DNA from 2 places in the Arthrobacter sp. B3I4 genome. Region 2 is predicted to be linked to the other one. Evidence: predicted binding sites of a transcription regulator. Region 2 holds the regulator's gene; the other holds the start of a gene.

Region 1 (3,406 bases), 2.4 Mb from region 2:
CTGCGGAGAGGCCGCGGACCTTGTCGACAACAACGCCAGGCTCCATGCCGGCGTTGAAGGCGATCTGCTTCAGCGGGGCGTCAATGGCTACGCGGACGATGTTCGCACCGGTCGCCTCGTCGCCTTCGAGCTGCAGGTTGGCGAACGCCTTGGCGCCGGCCTGGATCAGGGCCACGCCGCCGCCGGCGACGATGCCCTCTTCAACAGCAGCCTTGGCGTTGCGGACGGCGTCCTCAATGCGGTGCTTGCGTTCCTTGAGCTCGACTTCGGTTGCTGCACCGGCCTTGATGACTGCCACGCCGCCGGCCAGCTTGGCCAGGCGTTCCTGCAGCTTCTCGCGGTCGTAGTCGGAATCGGAGTTCTCGATTTCGGCACGGATCTGGGAGACGCGGCCGGCAATCTGGTCGGCGTCGCCTGCGCCCTCGACGATGGTGGTTTCGTCCTTGGTGACAACGACCTTGCGGGCCTTGCCGAGCAGTTCGAGGCCGGCGGTCTCGAGCTTGAGCCCGACTTCCTCGGAGATGACCTGGCCGCCGGTGAGGATGGCGATGTCGGCGAGCTGTGCCTTGCGGCGGTCACCGAAGCCCGGAGCCTTCACGGCGACGGACTTGAAGGTGCCACGGATCTTGTTGACGATCAGGGTGGCCAGTGCCTCGCCCTCGATGTCTTCGGCGATGATCAGCAGCGGCTTGTTGGACTGCATGACCTTTTCGAGGACAGCAACCAGTTCCTTGACGTTGGAGATCTTCGAGTTGACGATCAGGATGTACGGGTCCTCAAGGACCGTTTCCTGGCGCTCGGCGTCGGTTACGAAGTAGGCCGAGATGTAGCCCTTGTCGAAGCGCATGCCCTCGGTGAGTTCCAGCTCGAGGCCGAAGGTGTTCGACTCCTCGACGGTGATGACGCCTTCCTTGCCGACCTTGTCCAGGGCTTCGGCAATCAGGGCGCCAATTTCGTTGTCACCGGCAGAGATCGACGCGGTGGCGGCGATCTCTTCCTTGGTTTCGATTTCCTTGGCGGAGGCCAGGAGCTCGCGCGTGACCGCCTCGACGGCCTTCTCGATGCCGCGCTTGAGGGACAGCGGGTCAGCGCCGGCGGCGACGTTGCGCAGGCCTTCCTTGACCAGGGCCTGGGCCAGCACGGTGGCGGTGGTGGTACCGTCACCGGCGACGTCGTCAGTCTTCTTGGCAACTTCCTTGACCAGCTCGGCGCCGATCTTCTCGTAGGGGTCGTCCAGCTCGATCTCCTTGGCGATGGATACACCATCGTTGGTGATCGTGGGGGCGCCCCACTTCTTCTCGAGGACGACGTTGCGTCCACGCGGGCCGAGGGTGACCTTCACGGCGTCGGCGAGGATGTTCAGGCCCCGCTCAAGACCGCGGCGTGCCTCTTCATCAAATGCAATGATCTTGGCCATAACGGCAGTAGTCCTTTCGGGACAGTCGTTAAGAATGAACCTTTGCTGCGGTGCCCGCGACGGACGATTCCTGCCCGGCGGCCTCTGTACGCCGCCGGGCCGGGATCTCACCCCAGCCAGGTGTTTCTTTCGCTCCCGGTCAGCCCGCCGCCACAACGGACCCGGTGAAACCAGGCGCTGTATTAGCAGTCAATACGCGGGAGTGCTAACTCCATAATTAGCACTCCCCCGGGGAGAGTGCAAGCAGTGTTCCCTTGGGCCCCGGCGCTGCGGCGCCCGCTTCGCTAGGAGCGATCAGGTGCCCGCACTGCGCGCCATTTCGCTGCCCGTCATTTTTGCAGTGTTGTCCGGCCCATAGCTGTAAACCATGTAGGCGGCGGCAGTGACATCGCCGTTGCTGTCGAAGTTGATGGGGCCCGACTGGCCCTCGTAATCCGCGCGCTTGCCCGCGGTAAGCGCGGCCACGCACTCCTGGTAAGACTTGCAGGCGGCGGCCTCACCGGCGGCGCCGTCCGTGGGGCCGCCGGTGCCGCCGGAGACAGCGATCAGCCGAGACGCGATTGAGGCGCCGGCATCGTCTTGCGCCGCGGCGGCGGCGATCCCCGCGAGGTTGACGGCGTCGTAGGTCTCTGCGGCGAAAGCCATGTCCTTTAGGGCGGGGTCCACGGCAACCAGTTCGGCCTGAAAGTGGGCGGACGGGAAGACGCCCGGCAGCACTCCCCGCGTCCCGTCCAGCGCTTTGGACGCCAGGCCCTGCCCGTACTGGTTGACGGCCCCGTCGCTGAGCAGGAGTTTTTTTCCGGCCAGTCCCGCATTGTTTAGTTCAGCGATCGCGCCCTGGGCGCCGTCCCGTGCCACCAGGACGACGGCGTCGGGGGCGGCGCTCTTGGCGGCCGCCGCCGCCTGCTGCGCCTGTCCGGGCTGGAACTCGGCGTCCACGGCGGTGCCCAGGCCTGCCGCTTTCGCGGCCGCGGACACGGCCACGGCGACCTCCTTGCCGTAGCTCCCCTCCTCGTGCAGCACCGCTAGGGTCTTGGCGCCGCCGTCCTTGGCGAGCTTGACGAGGACCGATGCCTGCGCAACGTCGGCGGCGGCCGTCCGGAAGTAGTATCCGCCGCTCTTGTATTTACTGAGTCCGGGTGCCGTGTTCGCCGGGGAAATGATGGCGACCTTGGCGCGCGCGAGGACGTCGATGGCGTCAGCGGCGCGGCTGGAATCGGTCGGTCCGATGACGACATCAGCCTTCGCGGCCACCAGGTTCTTCGCCTGGGCGGCGGTGTCGGTGCCGACGGCTGCCGGCAGCAGTTCCACCGGCCTGCCCTTGTGACCGCCGGCGGCATTAATCTCCTTGACCGCCAGCTTGGCGGCCGCGAGCTGGGATGCGTTGAGGAAGCTTTGCTGTCCCGTATTGTCCAGGAGCACTCCGATCCGCAACGTGCCGTCCCCGCTTGCATCTGCGGCGTCCGTTCGCGCGTTCCCGGTGGGGCCGGCACACCCGGCCAGGGCCAGTACAGTGGCGATCCCGGCCGCCGCGGCCCGACTGAGCCGCCCGCCGAGCCGCCGGCCGGGCGTTGATGGGCCGGCCATTGGTCGTCGGTGGACGCCGCTCTGCGGTGAGACGGTTGCAGCGGAAAGTGACACTAGGCGGGCCGAACACTTTCAGCCTGCGGGCCCTTTTCGCCTTCGCCGACTTCCAACTCCACACGCTGGCCTTCGCTCAGGGCCCGGTAACCGTCCCCGGCAATCGCTGACCAGTGCACGAAGACATCGGCTCCGGAACTCTCGACGGTGATGAAGCCGTACCCTTTTTCTGCGTTAAACCATTTGACGGTCCCCAGTGCCATCTTGTCTCCAATTTCAGCTTGGTTGCTAACGGCGCACCTCGTTGTGGGCCGTGGTTGGTGAAGCGCGTTTTACCTAAAACCTGGGCCCAGGACGACGACCAGCGGCATCTTGAAGTCTGCCGAAGCCACCAGCGTCGGGATGCCG
Region 2 (3,406 bases):
ACGGCACGACGGCATCAATCCCCAGTTCGGTGGCGGTTTCGGCGGCCAGTTCATCGCGGTCGCCCTTGGCCAGGGCCTGCACGAGGACCAGCCGGATCTCGGGCCGGGCCTCCGTGCTTACTTCGGCGCACTCCACTGTCAGTTCCGCGGGCGCGACGGCGGTGACGGTTCCGGTGATCCGCCGGCCAGCGCCGTCGGCGATGTCGACCGGCTCCCCCACGGCCAGGCGCTTGACCGTGACAGCGTGGCGGGCCTCGGCGCCGTCGAGCACGAAGCTGGAACCGGGGACCTGCTCATCCAGGGATCCCGCGGCGGTGAAGAAGACCGGGTTGCTCACCGCTACAGGTTACCGAGACGGTCCCGGAGCTTGGCGAAGACACCGCCGCTGGCGGCCAGCTTGCCCTCGGTGAACTGCTCGCCGCGGAGTTTGGCGAGCTGCCGCAACAGATCCTCCTGCGCCGAGTCGAGCTTGGCGGGGGTGTCCACCTGCAGATGGACCTTGAGGTCGCCGCGGCCGTAGCCGCGCAGGTGCGTCACGCCTAGGCCGCGCAACGTGATGATTTCACCGGACTGGGTACCGGCTTTGACACCGATTTCCTGCTCGCCGTCGAAGGTGTCCAGGGTCAGTTCGGTGCCCAGCGCCGCTGCGGTCATGGGGATGTTGAGGCTCGCGTGCAGGTCGTCGCCCTCGCGGACGTAGGTCGGGTCGTTGTTGACCCGGATTTCCACGTAGAGGTCACCGGAGGGGCCGCCGGCGGGGCCGGCCTCGCCCTGGCCGGAGAGCTGGATCCGGGTGCCGGTGGCGACGCCGGCGGGGACCTTCACGGTGAGCGAACGGCGGCTGCGGATCCGGCCCTGCCCGGCGCACTCGTTGCACGGATCCTTGATCACGGTGCCGAATCCCTCGCAGCTGCCGCAGGGCGCGCTGGTCATAACCTGGCCGAGGATGGAGCGCACCGCGCGCTGGACCTGGCCGCTGCCGCCGCAGATATCGCAGCGCTCGGGGTGGCTGCCCTCGCGGCAGCAGGAGCCCTCACAGGTGGGGCAGGTGACAGCGGTGTCCACTTCGAGCTTCTTGTTCACGCCGAAGACGGCGTCGCGCAGTTCGATCCGGACACTGATCAGCGCGTCCTGGCCGCGCCGGACCCGGGACGCGGGTCCGCCCTGGCCCCCGGCACCGCCGAAGAACGTTTCAAAGATGTCCTGGAAGGCGAAGCCCTGGCCGGCGTATCCGCCGCCGAAGCCGTTGTCGTTGCCGTTCTCGTTGCCGGTGGTGTCGTAGACCCTGCGCTTCTGCGGGTCGGACAGCACCTCGTAGGCGTGCGTGACGGCCTTGAAGCGCTCGGACGCATCGGGACCCGGGTTGACGTCCGGGTGCAGGGTCCGCGCCAGTTTGCGGTAAGCCTTCTTGATTTCTTCCCCGGTCGCTTCGCGGGAAACTCCAAGAACGTCATAGTGGCTGCTCAAAGTGTGTATCTCTTCCTGGTTGTACTGCCTGTGACGGGCAAACCTGTGTCGGTAAAACGGCTGTCGCCGGATTCGTGCCCTTAGGGGCCGAGAATCCTCGAGAGGTAACGGGCCACCGCGCGGACGGCCGCCATGGTGGTGGGATAGTCCATCCGGGTCGGCCCGAGCACCCCCACCTTGGCGGTAGCGTCCGGGCCGTAACCGGTGGCCACGACGGACGCTTCGGATAGCCCGTCGTAGGGGTTTTCCCGGCCGATGCTCACGGTCACCCCGCGGGGGTCCTCCGCCATGTCGCTGAGCAGGCGGAGCATCACCACCTGCTCTTCGAGAGCCTCCAGCACCGGGCCGATGCTGAGCGGGAAGTCCACGTTGGAACGAGCGAGGTTCGCGGTCCCGGCCATGACCATCCGCTCTTCCCGGCTGCTGGCGGCAAGGGACTCCAGTCCCCGCGCCAGCGCCTGGGCGGCGCCGCGGCGCGCCGCCGGGCAGCTGTCCACCACGCCCTGCAACGACTGCGGCAGCAGGTTCAGCGGGGTACCCGAAAGCCTGGCCAGGAACAGGGTCCGAAGCTCCGCGAGAGCGTCGTCGCCGAAGTCCTGGCCGACGTCGATCACCCGCTGCTCCACCTTGCCGGTGTCTGCAATCAGCACGGTGAGCACCTTGCGGGGGGCCAGCAGCACGAACTCGATGTGCCGGACCCGGGCCCGGCTCAGCAGCGGGTACTGCACCACGGCGACCTGGTTGGTCAGTTGCGAGAGCAGCCGTACCGTCCGGTCCAGCGCGTCGTCGAGGTCATCGGACCCCTCCAGCAGCGCCTGGATCGCCCGGCGCTCGGCCGGGGAGAGCGGCTTGACGGCCGAAATCTGGTCCACGAAGAGGCGGTAGCCCTTGTCGGTCGGAATCCGGCCGGCGCTGGTGTGCGGCGCCGTAATCAGGCCCTCGTCTTCCAGGGCGGCCATATCATTGCGGATCGTGGCGCTGGAAACGCCAAGGTGGTGCCGCTCCACCAGGGCCTTGGAGCCCACGGGTTCCCGGGAGTGCACGTAGTCTTCCACGATGGCGCGCAGCACTTCGAGTTTGCGTGGTTCGCTCACGCCGCACCTCCAATCGAGCCGTAACCGGTCCACCGGGCTTTCGGCCGGGCGCAAAAGTACCCGGCTGTTAGCACTCGGCATGCCTCAGTGCTAACAAGTCTAATATGAGTCGCGCCGTTGTTAGCATTGGATTCGCTGCTGGCGTGACCGCCGGGATGAGTGTTTCCGGGCACACGCGCGGTCCAGCAGTGTTCGGTTCTTTCAAAAATTTCCCAGTGCAAAGCAGTGTGTAGCCGATGTCGTACCAGAATTGGGGCCCGCAGGAGCTCTCCGCCCCCGCCAAGGCCCAGCTGCCCGAGATCCCGGTGGAACGCGGGATGGTGCTGGAGGATGTGCAGTCCGGCTGGGTCGGCGCGGTGACACGGGTGGAGAAGTCCGGCGGCATGCATCTCGTGGCGCTCGAGGACCGGCGCGGCAAGTCCCGGTCCTTCCGGCTGGGTTTCGGTTTCCTGCTGGAAGGCCGTCCGATCCGGCTGATGCCGCCCGCCCCGCGCGCTCCCGCCGGATCCGCCGGTGCGCGCACCGCCTCCGGCTCCGTCCGCGTTGCGGGGCAGCGAGCCCAGGTTGCCAAGGCGAGCCGGATCTGGGTGGAAGGCAAGCATGACGCCGAACTCGTCGAAAAGGTCTGGGGCGACGACCTCCGGGTGGAGGGAATCGTCGTCGAGCCGCTGCACGGCATTGACGACCTTGCCGCGGCGGTGAAGGAGTTCGGACCCGGTCCGGGCCGCCGGCTGGGCGTGCTGGTGGACCACCTCGTGCCGGACTCCAAGGAGTCCCGGATCGCCGACGCCGTCATGGCCTCACCCGGCGCCAGGGGCAACGTGCTGATCGTCGGGCATCCGTAC

The links. Region 2 encodes HrcA, which represses chaperone genes, less so after heat shock. Its sites were predicted from a motif close to TTNGCACTCGNNNNNNNCGAGTGCNAA; they were not measured.
Region 1: groL (chaperonin GroEL) is a predicted target of HrcA. The motif match lies at 1,600-1,626, and genes of this name have one in related genera.

What each region holds. Positions count from the first base shown of each region.
Region 1 covers NZ_JAUSYK010000001.1:114,713-118,118, forward strand. The annotation lists gene groL (chaperonin GroEL) at 1-1,417, opposite strand, end outside; gene QFZ61_RS00515 (ABC transporter substrate-binding protein) at 1,712-3,004, opposite strand; gene QFZ61_RS00520 (cold-shock protein) at 3,058-3,261, opposite strand; gene QFZ61_RS00525 (LytR C-terminal domain-containing protein) at 3,331-3,406, opposite strand, start outside.
Region 2 covers NZ_JAUSYK010000001.1:2,476,661-2,480,066, reverse strand. The annotation lists gene QFZ61_RS11835 (16S rRNA (uracil(1498)-N(3))-methyltransferase) at 1-337, opposite strand, end outside; gene dnaJ (molecular chaperone DnaJ) at 340-1,467, opposite strand; gene hrcA (heat-inducible transcriptional repressor HrcA) at 1,548-2,561, opposite strand; gene QFZ61_RS11820 (DUF3097 domain-containing protein) at 2,798-3,406, shown strand, end outside.